Linked DNA regions of Methylibium petroleiphilum PM1. Each later gene encodes a partner of the first gene's protein in a complex. Links are inferred from orthologs where the notes say so. Each region holds a gene or a part of one and is shown on either strand. Other genes may lie near its edges. The genes, in order: MPE_RS14505 and MPE_RS02935.

Region 1 (7,249 bases):
GCGCCATGGTCTATCTGTTCCAGCGCCCGGAAAGCCTGCCGCGCGCGGTGGCCAAGGCGAGCGCGGAACTGGCCGACGGCGCCTGGCTCGCCAGCCTGGAGTTCCCGGCACTGGCGCTGGAACCGCAGGCCCGGCTGCAGTGCCCCGACGGCCGGCCGCTCTGGCTCTACCGCACGCCCTTCACCGCCGCGGCTGGAGCGACGGCCCCCGACGCTGCGCCCGCACGGCGCCCAAGTTCCCGCTCCAGGCGCCGATAAGGGCCGGAGCTGGCGCGTTTCGCGCCCCGCTCCGCCTTGCCTCCGGCTGGCCTGCCGTTCGGCCGGCCGGCCGCGCGTCGGGCGGTCCGTCACGTTCTGTCACCGACTGCACGCCTCAAGTCCGGTGACACCGGGCCGATAAGCAAGGACAGAACCCTCCGCAGGGCCTCGGGCTCGCGGCATCTCAACCGGACCGCTCACCATGTTCGTCATCATCGGCTACGTCGTCGCGCTGGGCTGCATCTTCGGTGCCTACGCCATTCACGGCGGGAACATGCAGGTCATCCTGCATGCGATCCCGACCGAGATGATGGCCATCGGCGGCGGCGCGGCCGGCGCCTTCGTGGTCGCCAACCAGCCCAAGACGCTGAAGGCGGTGCTGAAGGCGATCCCGACGCTGCTGAAGGGCTCCAAGTACACCAAGGCGCGCTACATGGAGTTGATGGCGCTGCTCTACGACATCCTGCAGAAGGCCCGCAAGGAAGGCCTGATGGCGATCGAGAAGGACGTCGAGGACCCGCACAACTCACCGCTGTTCAAGAAGTACGCGACGGTCGGCTCCGACCACCACGTGGTGGAATTCGTCACCGACTACCTGCGCATGATGGTGTCGGGCAATCTCAATCCGCACGAGATCGAGTCGCTGATGGACAGCGAGATCGAGACCCATCACCACGAGGCGCACGCCCCGGCCGCCGCGATCGGCCGCCTGGCCGGCGCGCTGCCCGCCTTCGGCATCGTCGCAGCGGTGCTGGGCGTCGTGAACACCATGGGCTCGGTCGGCCAGCCGCCGGCGGTGCTGGGCGGCATGATCGGCTCGGCGCTGGTCGGCACCTTCCTGGGCATCCTGCTGGCGTATGCGGTGGTCGAACCGCTCGGCGGCCTGCTCGAGCAGAAGAACGATGAGGGCTCCAAGGAGCTGCAGTGCATCAAGACCACGCTGCTCGCGAGCATGCAGGGCTATGCCCCGGCGATCGCGGTGGAGTTCGGTCGCAAGACGCTGTACTCGACCGAGCGCCCGTCGTTCAGCGAGCTCGAAGGCCATGTGAAGGGCAAGAAGTGAGCAACCTGACCGAAGCGCCGCCGGGCCGCCGCCGGGCCGCTCCCAAGGCGGACCGCGCCCCAGGGGCCATCCAGGGCCCCTTCGTGGCCCATGCGGGCAGGCGCCGTACTCGGCGACGTGGAGGCATGTGATGGCCGGCGACGCGAAGAAACTGCAGCCGATCATCGTCAAGAAGATCAAGAAGGGCGGCCACGCTGCGCACGGTGGCGCGTGGAAGATCGCCTACGCCGACTTCGTGACGGCGATGATGGCCTTCTTCCTGCTGATGTGGCTGCTCGGTTCGACCACCGAGGGCGACCGCAAGGGCATCCAGGACTACTTCAACAACCCGATCAAGGTCTCGATGATGGGCGGCTCGGGGTCCGGAGACTCGTCGAGCGTCGTCAAGGGCGGTGGGCAGGACCTCACGCGCAGCACCGGCCAGGTGAAGCGCGGCGATGTCGAGGCCGAACGCAAGAGCTACACGCTGCAGGCGCTGAAAGCCACGCGCGCGCAGCAGGCCTCCGCCGAGGCGGAGAGCCTGAAGATGCTGAAGGGTCGCGTCGAGTCCAAACTCGCCAACGATCCGCGCTTCAACGAGCTGAAGGCCCAGATCCGCTTCGACATGACGGCCGACGGCCTGCGCATCCAGATCGTCGACGAGCAGAACCGACCGATGTTCGCGACCGGCTCCGCCGTCGTGCAACCCTACATGCGCGAGTTGCTTCGCACCATCGGCGGCGTGCTGGCCGAAGTGCCCAACAAGCTGACGCTGGAAGGCCACACCGACACGGCGGCCTTCAGCGCCGGCGCCGGCGGCTACAGCAATTGGGAACTGTCGGCCGACCGCGCCAACGCATCGCGCCGCGAGCTCATCGCCGGCGGGTTGGCCGACGAGAAGGTGCTGCGCGTGCAAGGCCTGGCTGCCAGCAGCCTGTTCGACCGCGAGCAGCCGCTGAATCCGGTGAACCGGCGCATCAGCATCATCGTGATGAACCGGGAGGCCGAGGACCGCTTCCACGGCAGTGCGGACACCGAAGTGCAGCCGCCGGCCCTGGAAGTTGCGACGGCACTGGCCGAATCGGCCTCAAGTCCGCGGGCCGACACCCGATAACCCGTACAGAACACCGCATGGCCCGCCCCAGGGCAGCATGAACCGATAGCGCGCGAGGACCCTGACCATGAGCACCCCCGACCTCAAATTCCTGATCGTCGACGACTTCTCGACCATGCGCCGCATCGTGCGCGGCCTGCTCAAGGAGATCGGCTACGTCAACGCCGATGAGGCCGAGGACGGCGCCGTGGCGCTGCAGATGATGAAGACCTCGAAGTAAGACTTCGTGGTCAGCGACATCAACATGCCCAACATGAACGGCTTCGACCTGCTCAAGGCCGTCAAGGCCGACGACAGCCTCAAGCACATCCCCGTGCTGATGGTGACGGCCGAGGCGCGCAAGGAAGACATCGTGCTGGCCGCACAGACGGGAGCGGCCGGCTACATCGTCAAGCCCTTCACGAAGGCGACGCTGGAGGAGAAGGTCCAGAAGATCATGCAGAAACTGGCGGCCACGGCCTGAAGGACAACAGCCCATGAAGATGGACGACACGGCCTTGCTGGCCCATCCGCCGACGCCCAGTACCTCGCCCGAGGTGTTCCAGCAGCTCGGTGCGATCACGCGCCAGTTGCACGACACCCTCGCGCAGCTCGGCGTCACGCCCAAACTGCAGCAGGCGGCCGAAGGCCTGCCCGACGCGCGCAGCCGCCTCAACTACATCGCCGAGAAGACGGCGGCAGCGGCGAACAAGGTGCTGAACTCGGTCGATCAGGCCAAGATGGAACACACCCGCATCGCCGCCGAGACGCGCCGCATCGCCGCCGCCATCGTCGCCGATCCGGTGAAGGCCGTGGCCTCGGGCTCGGTGATGAACTTCGTCAGCGATGTCGAAGCCGCCACCGCACGCATCGATGCCGATCTGACCGACATCATGATGGCGCAGGACTTCCACGACCTCACCGGGCAGGTGGTGGCCAAGGTGGTGTCGCTGGCGAGCGATCTGGAAGACAGCCTGGTGAAGCTGCTGGTGCAGGCGGCACCGCCCGAACAGGCGCAGAAGGTGGTCGAGAACACCATCCTCAACGGCCCGGTGGTCAACCCCGAGGGGCGGACCGACGTGGTGCAGAACCAGGGCGAGGTCGACGACCTGCTGGCCAGCCTGGGATTCTGATCCGGCGAGGGCCGGCGTCTCAGTGACTGCGGCTGGCCGTGCGGAGCAGCGAACGCGAGGGCAGCGGCCGGATCACCCGGCTCGGGCGGTAGGCCGAGCGCACTCGCAGCGGTGGCAGCATCGTAGCCATGGTCGTCGGCATGAGCACCGCGTCTGGCGGCAGCGCCTGGACCCTCGGTGCGGCGCGCAGTGCCTGGGGTGCACGCGCCAGGAAGCGACGGCGCAGCTTGCGAAGCCGCTCCAGATCCGCCGCCGCGATCGAGCACCAGAACGCGGCGAAGACACCCAGGCAACTCAGCATCCATCCGGCCCCGTCGCCAAGCGGCTGGTCGAGCGGAGTCAGCAGCGTGGCGGCCATCAACGCCAGCGCCATGAACACGGCCAGGTCGAAACAGAGGGCGCCGGCCGTGCGGGTGAAGCAGGGGCTGATCTGCCGCCGTGCGGCGCGCAAAGCGCCTTGCACCTTGCCCACCAGGCGCTGGGCGGTGGCCCAGACCGCCAAGGCGACGGGGCCCGGTTTGTCCACTGTGCTGTCCATGATCGTCATCCTTGCCGGCGCTTCCTTGCCGTGACCGATAAGGTAGCGAATCCCGGTCGCGGCAACACCCCGCGATTGCAGGGCGCGCCACAAGCTGGTGCGGCACTCGATCACGTCCGGAGGAAAGCCCGCCCTCACTGACGCACGCTAAAGGTGCGCTGCACCGCCGTCCGCGCCGGTGATTTCTACAATCACCCGATGCCCAGCCCCGCCGTCCTGAACCTCGCCGCCTACCGCTTCGTCGCGCTCGACGATCTGGAGGCCTTGCGCGAGCGGCTGCTGTCACAGGCCCAGGCGCTGGCCCTCAAGGGCAGCGTCCTGCTGGCCGAGGAAGGCATCAACCTGTTCCTGGCCGGTGCGGAGGCCGACGCCCGCGGTTTCCTGTCGTGGCTGCGCGGCGACGCGCGGTTCGCCGACCTGCAGGCCAAGGAGAGCTGGAGCGAGCGCCCGCCGTTCCAGCGGCTGCGCGTCAAGCTCAAGCGCGAGATCATCCGCATGGACCATCCGACCGTCCGTCCGGTCGACGCCCGCGCACCCGCGGTGGATGCCGCCACGCTGGCGCGCTGGCTCGATGCCGGTCGGTGCGACGCCGGCCGGCCCTTGCTGATGCTTGACACCCGCAACGGCTTCGAGGTCGACGCCGGTCGCTTCGCCGGCGCGATCGACTGGCGCCTGGAGCGCTTCGGCGAATTCCCGGCTGCGCTCGCCGCCCATCGCGCCGAACTCGCCGGCAAGACCGTGGTGAGCTACTGCACCGGCGGCATCCGCTGCGAGAAGGCCGCGTTGCTGATGCGCGAGCAAGGCGTCGAGCACGTGCTGCAGCTCGACGGCGGCATCCTGCAGTACTTCCAGACCGTCGGCGCACGCCACTACGAAGGCGGCTGCTTCGTGTTCGACGAGCGCGGCACGCTCGACGCCGACCTGCAGCCGGCCCCGGCGTGAGCGCCCTCGCCGCGGGTCGGGGCGCCCGCTGCCGCCGCCGGCAGGCGCGAGACTTGCTCAAGCGTGATGCCTGCCGCAGTTCGTGCTTGCCCGACTCGGCGGATCGCCACATCGATGCCAAGATCGAATCTCTGCAACGCGCCATCACCGGAGGCTTCATCACCATGCCGGCCCCACTGCTCGCTGCTGCATCCGGCCCCTCGCACCGGAAGGGTCCCGTGTTCTCCCGGACGACGGGACGCTGGATCGTCATGCTGCTCGCCTGGGCAGTCACGACGACGGCACTGGCGGCGGCGTCCGCCGCCGGCACGGCCCCCACCGGTTATGCCGTGCCGATCGGTGGCGAACTGAGGTACGACAACACCGCGGTCTGGTCGCGACTGGTGCAACTGTCGGGCGGACCGGGCTCGCGCTGGGTGGTGATCCCGGCGGCGTCGTCTGCCCCCGAGAAGACCGGCGAGATGGTCGTCGATGCCCTGCAGCGCCACGGCGCCCAGGCCGTGACCCTGCCGGTCGCGCCGGAATGGCAGGGCTACGAAGTGGCCGAGGCGGTGCACGACCCGGTACTGATCGAGCAGGTGCTGGCAGCCACCGGCATCTATTTCGCCGGGGGGGCGCAATCGCGCATCACCGACTCGCTGCAACCCGACGGCCTGCCGACGCCGCTGCTGCAGGCGATCTGGAGCGTGTACCGCGCCGGCGGCGTGGTGGCCGGCACCAGCGCCGGCGCCGCAGTGATGAGCGAGACCATGTTCCGCGACGCCTACGACGTGCTGCGTGTGCTCAAGCGCGGCCGTCTCGACGAAGGGCAGGAGATCGGCCGCGGCCTGGGCTTCGTCGGACCCGAACTGCTGATCGACCAGCACTTCCTCAAGCGCGGCCGCATCGGCCGCCTGCTCCCGCTGATGGTGCAGAAGGGCTACCGCCTCGGCCTCGGTGTGGAGGAAAACACCGCCGCGATCCTGCACGACGGCAAGGTCGAGGTGGTCGGCGGCAAGGGCGTGCTGCTGGTCGACCTCGGCGCGGCCTCGCAGGACGGCCGGCTCGACGCCTTCAACCTGCGCAATGCCAAGCTCACCTACCTGGACCGCGGTGACCGCCACGACCTGCACAGCGGCGTCACCACGCCCTCGCTGCAGAAGCTCCAGGGGCAACTGATCGACCCGGGTTCGCCGGACTTCGCGCCGAGCTTCGAGAGCGCGCCGTTCCAGAACGACATGCTCGGCCCCTCGACCATCGTCGACGCGATGGGCTCGCTGCTCGACAACCGCGACACCGAGGCCACCGGCCTGGCCTTCAGCGGCACGCCGCGCGCCAGCGATCCGCAGCCCGACCTGGGTTTCGAGTTCCGGCTGCGGCGCGGCCCCGACAGCCACGGCTGGTACACCGGCGCCTTCGGCGGCGACGACTACACGGTGCTCAACCTCTACCTCGACGTCACGCCGATCACCATCGCCCGTCCGCTCTACGGCCCCGCGACCGCCTCCGCGACCGACGCCGTGGTGCCACGCTACGAGCCGCTGGCGCCGACCCTGCCCTGAGCGGCCGCCCGCAGCGGCTAGCATGGCGACCGGCGACGGCCCGTGCGCTGCGCTCGCGCGCCACCCCCGCCCTTCCAACGACCGCATGAGGACCGCATGACCCGTTTCGCCTCCTTCCTGGCCCTGACCGCCGTCCTGCTCTTCGCGGCCGAGCGTGGCCTGGCCGCCGACGGGAAGAAGCTGCGCATCGCGGTCGAGGGCGCCTACCCGCCGTTCAGCGAGGTCACACCCTCCGGGCAGTTGAAGGGCTTCGACATCGACATCGCGAACGCGCTGTGCGCCCAGATGAAGACCGAATGCACGCTGGTGCAGCAGGACTTCGACGGCATGATCCCGGCGCTGCAGGCGCGCAAGTTCGACGCCATCGTCGCGTCGATGTCCATCACGCCGGAGCGGCAGAAGGTCGTGGCCTTCACCGAGCGCTACTACCAGACCCCGGCGCGGCTGGTCGCCAAGAGCGGGAGCAAGCTGGAGCTCACGCCCGAGGGCCTGAAGGGCAGGAAGATCGGCGTGCAGCGCTCGACCATCCACGACCGCTTCGCCACCGCCACCTTCAAGGGCGCCGAGATCGTGCGCTATACCAAGCAGGACGAGGTTTTCCTCGATCTCGCCGCCGGACGCATCGACGCGACGCTGCAGGACTCGGTGGCCGCCGACGTCGGCTTCCTCAAGACACCGCAGGGCAAGGGCTACGGCTACATCG
Region 2 (7,194 bases), 2.5 Mb from region 1 along the record:
CAGCTTCGTGCTGGCCCACGAGCTCGGCCACGTGATGCATCGCCACTGGGCTCAGCTCGGACAACTCTACAAGCGACACATCCCCGGGGAGGTGGTGCAGGCGCACACCGACGCCATCGCCGGCGTGCTGGGCCGTGAGGCCTCGCAGCTGTCGCACGAGCACGAATACGAGGCCGATGCCTTCGCGATGCGGCTGATCCGGCATCTGGGCGAGCCCGAGGACACGCCGCTGGTCCTGTTCCAGCACCTGCCGATGATCAAGGCCACCGCCACCCACCCGGGCACCCAGCAGCGCGTGGTGCACCTGCGTACCCTGCAGTAGGGCCGGACGGTCAGCGGCCCGGTTCGATGCCCGGGTATTGCGGCAGCGCGTCGTCGATCGTCCACCACGCCGCCTTCGACGCCACGTGGATGTGCGCGGCGGGCCGCTGGTCGAAGGGATCGTCGAGGCTGCCCACGCGCAGCCGCAGCACCGCGGGCCGGTCGTCGCGGCGGCTGTGGATCGGCGAGCCGCAATCGCCGCAGAAGCTGCGCCACTTGCCCGGCGAGGACTGAAAGCCGCGCAGCCGATCGACCCCGCGCACCAGCCGGAAAGCTTCCACGGCCACCGGGGCCACCGTGGCGAAAGCCGAGCCCTGCGCCTTGCGGCACTGGCCGCAATGGCAGAGCACGATCGGCCCGGGCGCCCGGTCGAGTTCGTAGCGCACCGCGCCGCACAGGCAACCGCCGCTCAGGCGCATGCTGGCTTCGGCCTGCATCGGCGTTCAGGCGCCGGACGGCGCGCAGCCCGCGGGCTTGAACACCCGTTCGGTCGAGGCCGGGTGGCGCGCCAGCGCCGCGGCCGGCCGGCGAGGGCGGGCCAACAACTCGCCACCGCAGTTGGGGCAGCGGCCCTGCAGCCGGGTGTCGGCGCAGTCGGCGCAGAACGTGCATTCGAAGCTGCAGATCCGCGCGTCGGCCGCTTCGGGCGGCAGATCGGCATTGCAGCATTCGCAGTTGGGGCGCAGGCTCAGCATCGCGGCTCTCCCGGGGCGTTGCACAAGATGAATGGAGACGGGGGTCAGGCTCGGTCGCGGCCGAGCCTCATACCAGGCCGTTTCGGATGGCGTAGACCGTGAGCTCGGAGTTGTTGGTCAGGGCCAGCTTCTCCAGCACGCGGGCGCGGTAGACGCTGACGGTCTTCGGGCTCAGCGTCAGTTCGGCGGCGATGTCCGACAGCCGCTTGCCCGACGCGATCAGCACCAGCGTCTGCAGCTCGCGGTCCGACAGCTTCTCGTGGGCGATCTCGGTGGCCGGCTGGCTCAGGCTCTCGGCCAGCATCTGCGCGATCTCGGGCGTGATGTACTTGCGGCCCTTGGCCACCATCCGCACCGCCTCGACGATGAGCTGGGTGTCGCTGCCCTTGTTGACGTAGCCGTAGGCGCCGGCGCGCAGCGCGCGGATCGCATACTGGTCCTCGGGGTACATCGACACCACCAGCACGCGCAGCGCCGAGCCTTCCTCCTTCAGCACGTGCAGCACGTCGAGGCCGCTGCGACCCGGCAGGTTGATGTCGAGCACCAGCACGTCGCAGTCGGTGTCGCGCAGCAGGCTGCGCAGCTCGCCGTAGTCGCCCGCCTCGCCCACGACCTCGATGTCGGGCGCATCCGACAGCGTGTCGCGGATGCCGCGCCGGATCAGTGCGTGGTCGTCGCAGAGGATGACGCGGACGGTCATGACGGCGCTGCGAGGGAGGATGACTGCATGCTTCCACTCTACCGCGGTCACGGCCCGTCGGGCCAGCCCGTCGCAGCGGCCGCCTTCACCGCAGCATGTCCCAGGAGGTCGGGTCGTCCGGGTCGTCCTGCAGGCCGTCGAACTCGCCGGGCCCGGTATCCCCGCCGGCCTCGAGCGGCACCGACAGGATGATGGTGGTGCCGCCCGGTCCGCTGGAGAGGTCGACCCAGCCGCCGACCTGTGCCGCGCGTTCACGCAGTCCGCGGATGCCGAAGGAGCGGGCCTTGGCGAGGTCCTCCTGGATCAGGCCGCGGCCGTTGTCGCTGACCTCGAGCGACAGCACGCGGCCGGCGACCGTGAGATCGACTTCCACGCGGGTGGCGTAGGCGTGCTTGCTGATGTTGGTCAGGGCCTCCTGCGCAGTGCGGTAGGCAGCCAGCGGGACGCCCGCCGGCAGCGGCGGCAACTCGTCGCGGCTGGTGCGGAACACCGTCACCACGCCATTGCGCTTCTCGAAGCGCTGGGTCATCCACTGCAGCGCCGCGATCAGGCCTTGTTCCAGGATGGCCGGGCGCAGGTTGTGCATGATGCGCTGGCTCGACTCGATCGCCAACGTCACGGTCTCCAGTGCGCCCTGCGCGCGCTGCGCCACCGCCGGGTCGCGGGCGTGCCGCTCGATCCACGCCAGGTCGAACTTCAGCGCGGTCAGCGAGCCGCCCACGTCGTCGTGGATCTCGCGAGCGATCGCCGTGCGTTCGGCCTCGATGTTCGCTTGCAGGTGCTGGGCCAGTTCGCGCAGGCGCTGCTCGCTCTGGCCCAGGGCCAGGTCGGCTTCCTGCTTGGCACGCAGCGCCTCGGTGCCTTCGATCGCGTGCAGCAGGGCCGGCACCAGCCGCGCCAGGTTTTCCTTCAGCAGGTAGTCGTTGGCGCCGGTCAGCATGGCCTGCACCGCCACCTGCTCGCCGATCTCGCCCGAGACCAGGATGAAGGGCAGCAGCAGCCGGCTGTCGCGCAGGATCTCCAGGGCGCGCAGGCCCGAGAAGCCCGGCAGGTTGTAGTCGCTGACCACCACGTCCCAGGGTTCGGCCAGCGCAGCCCGGTACCCGGCCTCGGATTCGACGCGCAGCGCGTCGGGATCGATGCCGCCACGCCGCAGGTGGGCCAGCATCAATTCGTGATCGAGTTCCGAATCCTCCAGGTGCAGCACCCGCAGCCGCAGCGGCACGGTGGACAGGGCGGGGGGCAAAGGGGACAGGTCGGGTGCCGGCATGGGTGGAAGGGTCGAACTGGCGGTCGTTTGGCCCCGTGATCTTGACACCGCGGAACGGAGGGCTGGCGAAGAATTGTGCCAAGCCGCACCCGACCGGAGGCAGCGCGCCCCGGGCGCGTGAGGACGGGCGCACGCCCGCAGCGTTCGCGCTGCGCCCACTTGCGAAGACAACGATGCCACAAGCCCAGATCTCCGCCGAACCGGCGTTGCCGCTGCTGCTGGCTGCGGACCTGCAGGACCATCTGATGATGGCCAGCAACGATCTCGACCGCCTGCAGCGCCTGCTCGCCGACACCTGCGATGCGCTGATGCAGCGCTTCCACGGCGCCGTCGGCCAGCTGGACGGTGGCGACGCGATCGACGCCGGCACCGTGCGCGACGTGCGCCGCCTGCTCGGCGAAGCCGTCACGGCCCTGCAGTTCCAGGACATGGCCTCGCAACTGATCGCCCACACCCACCAGCGCCTGCGCAACTGCGCCGACCAGCTGGCGCGCGACGCGTTCGGCGCCGACGGCGACGGCGAGGCGGTGATCGCCCCCCCGCCGCTGCGTCCGAATCCCGTGACGCAGGACGAAATGGACGCCGGCACCGTCGAGCTGTTCTAGCGCGGTGTCGCCGCACTCAAGTAGTTCCTCCAGCAACCGATAAGTCACCGAGAAATCCGGAGAGCGCAATGCATTCAATCCTGGCCGTGGACGATTCCGCATCGATGCGGCAGATGGTGTCCTTCACCCTCAAGAGCGCAGGCTACGACGTCACCGAGGCCGTCGACGGCCAGGACGCGTACGACAAGGCCGCGCAGCGCCAGTTCGACCTGGTGCTCACCGACCAGAACATGCCCCAGCTCGACGGCATCGGCCTGACCAAGAAGCTGCGCGAGCACCCGAGCTTCAAGGCCACGCCTATCCTGATCCTGACCACCGAGTCCAGCGACCAGATGAAGCAGGCCGGCCGGGCCGCCGGTGCGACCGGATGGATGGTCAAGCCCTTCGATCCGGCCAAGCTGCTCGAGGTGATCAAGAAGGTCATTCGCTGAGCCCCGTCAAGACGAGACACGAGGAATCGACATGGGCGACACGAACACGGCCAGTGCCAACCAGGGCGCCGGCATCGACCTGAGCCAGTTCTACCAGGTCTTCTTCGAGGAAGCCGGCGAGAACCTCGATCGCATGGAGCAGCAGCTGCTCGCGATCGACGTGGCCGCGGCCGACGACGAGGAACTCAACGCCATCTTCCGCTGCGCCCACTCCATCAAGGGCGGCGCGGCGACCTTCGGCTTCGCCGACGTGGCCGAGCTGACGCACCAGATGGAGACGCTGCTCGACAAACTGCGCCGCCACGAGCTGCAGCCGACCGCGGCGATGGTCGACGTGCTGCTGCAGTCGGGCGATGCGCTGCGCTCGCAGCTGGCGCGCCACCAGGGTGCGGGCGGCGATGTGCTCGACACCTCGGAGCTGCTGACCAGCATCCGCGCCTTCGTGGGGGGGCAGGCCCCGGCGCCGGCTGCCAAGGCCGCGCCGGTCGCGGCCGCCGCGCCGGCCGCCGTCGTGGCGGCGCCGGCACCGGCGCCGGCCTCCGCTGAGGCGGCGGACGACGTGCCGGTCACGATGAACGGCGACCGCATCCTCGAGCTGACGCTCGGGCCGCTGCAGAAGCCCGAACTGGCCGACAGCATCGTCGAACTCTTCAAGGAGATCGAGGGCCTCGGCACCATCGATCCGATCGACGGCGGCATGCCGCAGGACGGCTTGCGGCGCTTCCGCGTCACCACGCCCAGCAGCGACGCCGACCTGCTCGACCTGTTCGGCTTCCACGTGGCGCGCGAGGAGGTGCAGCTGCGCCCCTGGAGCGGCGAGCGCGTCGCGCCGGGTTACGGCTTCTATCCCAACGCACCCGGATCGCCGATGACCGAGGAAGACCCGGGCTTCGGCTTCTTCGACAACGCGCCCGGTGCGCCTGGCGCCTCCGCCCAGCCGCCCACCGAGGCCGCAGCACCGGCGGTGGCTGCAGGCGCTCCGAAGGCGGCCGGCAAGGCCGAGGGCAAGGCCCCGGCCGCCACGCTGGAGGCATCGTCGATCCGCGTGTCGGTCGAGAAGGTCGACCAGCTGATCAACCTGATGGGCGAACTCGTCATCACCCAGGCCATGCTGGCGCAGAACAGCACCCACCTCGATCCGGTGCTCTACCAGAGCATGGTCTCGGGCCTGACGGCGCTGGACCGCAACACCCGCGACCTGCAGGAAGCGGTGATGTCGATCCGCATGATCCCGATGCAGACGGTGTTCAGCCGCTTCCCGCGCATGCTGCGCGACCTGGCCAGCAAGCTCGGCAAGCAGGTCGAGCTGGTGACGCAGGGCGAAGCGACCGAGCTGGACAAGAGCCTGGTCGAGAAGATCACCGACCCCCTGACCCACCTGGTGCGCAACTCCTGCGACCACGGCATCGAGATGCCGGAGGAACGTCGCGCCAAGGGCAAGCCCGAGGTCGGCACGATCACGCTGGCGGCGTCCCACCAGGGCGGCAGCATCGTCATCGAGGTGCGCGACGACGGCAAGGGCCTGTCGCGCGAGAAGCTGCTGAAGAAGGCGCGCGAGCGCGGCCTGCATGCCCCCGACTCGCTGAGCGACGGCGAGGTCTGGGCGCTGATCTTCGAGCCCGGCTTCTCCACCGCCGAGGTGGTGACCGATGTGTCCGGCCGCGGTGTCGGCATGGACGTGGTCAAGAAGAACATCGCTTCGCTCGGCGGTACCGTCGAGATCGACTCGGCCGAAGGCTACGGCATGCGCGTCGCGGTGCGCCTGCCGCTCACGCTGGCCATCATGGACGGCATGAGCGTGGGTGTCGGCGACGAGGTCTACATCCTGCCACTGTCCAGCGTGGTCGAGAGCTTCCAGGTCGGCGAGAACGTCATCAAGACCGTCGGCGGCAGCGGCCGCGTGGTCGAGGTGCGCGAGGAATACATGCCGGTGCTCGAGCTCGAGCAGCTGTTCCATGTGCCGCGCTCGAACGACGAGCACGCCAGCGAGATCATGGTCGTGATCGAGGCCGAGGGCGGCCGCATCGCGCTGCTGGTGGACGAGCTGATCGGCCAGCAGCAGGTCGTGGTGAAGAACCTCGAGGCCAACTACCGCAAGGTCGACGACATCTCCGGCGCCACCATCATGGGTGACGGCCGCGTCGCCCTCATCCTCGACGTGGGATCGCTGGTGCGGCGCTCGCGCCACTGAGGGGCCGTCTCCGCCCGAACCGATTCCCGCTCTCCCGGAAAGACTCCAAGATGAAACTCGACCAACTGAAGATCGGCGCCCGACTCGGGGCAGGCTTCGGCACCGTGCTGTTGTTGCTGGTGCTGATCGTCATGCTCTCGTTCTCGCGACTCGTGATGACCGAGCGGGGCTTCGACAGCGCGCTCGACGTGGAGCATCGCGTGGCGCGGGCCGACGAATGGAAGAACCTGACCACGCTCAACGTCAGCCGCACCATCGCGATCGTGAAGTCGGGCGGCCTGCCGCAGATGAGCGCGTTCCTCACGCCGCAGATGAAGGACACCAGCGAGCAGATCACGCGCGTGCAGAAGGAACTGGAGGCCGAGCTGAGCCATGAGCGCAGCAAGGCACTGTTCGCCGACATCTCCGGCAAGCGCAAGGCCTACATCGACCAGCGCGAAGCGGCGCTGGCACTGCTGAAGGCCGGCGACGTCACGGCGGTCGAGCTGCTCCTGGAGAAGAGCCTGCTGCCGGCCTCCAAGGTCTACCTGGCGGCCATCGAGGACTTCAGCAACTTTGAGCGCGAGCTGGCCGTGCAGAGCGCCGCTGCGGTGAAGGCCGACGTGCAGCGCAGCAAGCTGATGCTGCTGGTGCTGGCCGGTGTGTCCATCGTCCTCGGCAGCCTGAGCGCCTGGGTCCTGACCCGGTCGGTGACGGCGCCGCTGCGCCGCGCTGCGGCCAGCACGCAGGCGATCGCCGCCGGCGACCTGTCGCAGCCCATCGAGGCCACGGGCCGCGACGAGGTGGCCGACCTGCAGCGCAGCCTGGGCAAGATGCAGACCTCGCTGCGCGACATGGTGAGTGCGGTGCGCCTGAGCACCGACAGCATCACCACCGCCAGCAGCGAGATCGCGACCGGCAACCAGGACCTCAGCGCCCGCACCGAACAGACCGCGAGCAACCTGCAGGAAACCGCGAGCTCGATGGAGCAGCTCACCGGCA

The links.
Region 2: the proteins of MPE_RS14505 (region 1) and MPE_RS02935 are in contact, whole or in part, in a crystal structure (PDB 1KMI), measured with the Escherichia coli proteins. The link is inferred for Methylibium petroleiphilum PM1 from one-to-one orthologs.

Annotation. Positions count from the first base shown.
Region 1 is NC_008825.1:3,060,020-3,067,268, forward strand. Bases 1,750-4,707 are described here. They hold MPE_RS14505 (protein phosphatase CheZ), read left to right. Parts: upstream 1,750-2,889; coding sequence 2,890-3,525; downstream 3,526-4,707. Other genes in these bases: motB (flagellar motor protein MotB), read left to right, coding at 1,750-2,413; MPE_RS14510 (hypothetical protein), read right to left, coding at 3,545-4,072; MPE_RS14515 (sulfurtransferase), read left to right, coding at 4,262-4,707. In the rest of the region: MPE_RS14485 (class I SAM-dependent methyltransferase), read left to right, coding at 1-257; flagellar motor stator protein MotA, read left to right, coding at 460-1,320; more of motB, read left to right, coding at 1,451-1,749; more of MPE_RS14515, read left to right, coding at 4,708-5,005; MPE_RS14520 (cyanophycinase), read left to right, coding at 5,224-6,546; L-arginine-binding protein AotJ, read left to right, coding at 6,643-7,249.
Region 2 is NC_008825.1:608,681-615,874, forward strand. What follows is about bases 2,438-5,340. They hold MPE_RS02935 (response regulator), read left to right. Parts: upstream 2,438-3,659; coding sequence 3,660-4,022; downstream 4,023-5,340. Other genes in these bases: MPE_RS02925 (hybrid sensor histidine kinase/response regulator), read right to left, coding at 2,438-2,986; MPE_RS02930 (hypothetical protein), read left to right, coding at 3,160-3,591; MPE_RS02940 (chemotaxis protein CheA), read left to right, coding at 4,054-5,340. In the rest of the region: MPE_RS02905 (M48 family metalloprotease), read left to right, coding at 1-322; MPE_RS02910 (GFA family protein), read right to left, coding at 333-758; MPE_RS02915 (DUF1272 domain-containing protein), read right to left, coding at 765-1,016; MPE_RS02920 (response regulator), read right to left, coding at 1,084-1,716; more of MPE_RS02925, read right to left, coding at 1,802-2,437; more of MPE_RS02940, read left to right, coding at 5,341-6,213; MPE_RS02945 (methyl-accepting chemotaxis protein), read left to right, coding at 6,264-7,194. UniProt on the Escherichia coli protein: Involved in the transmission of sensory signals from the chemoreceptors to the flagellar motors.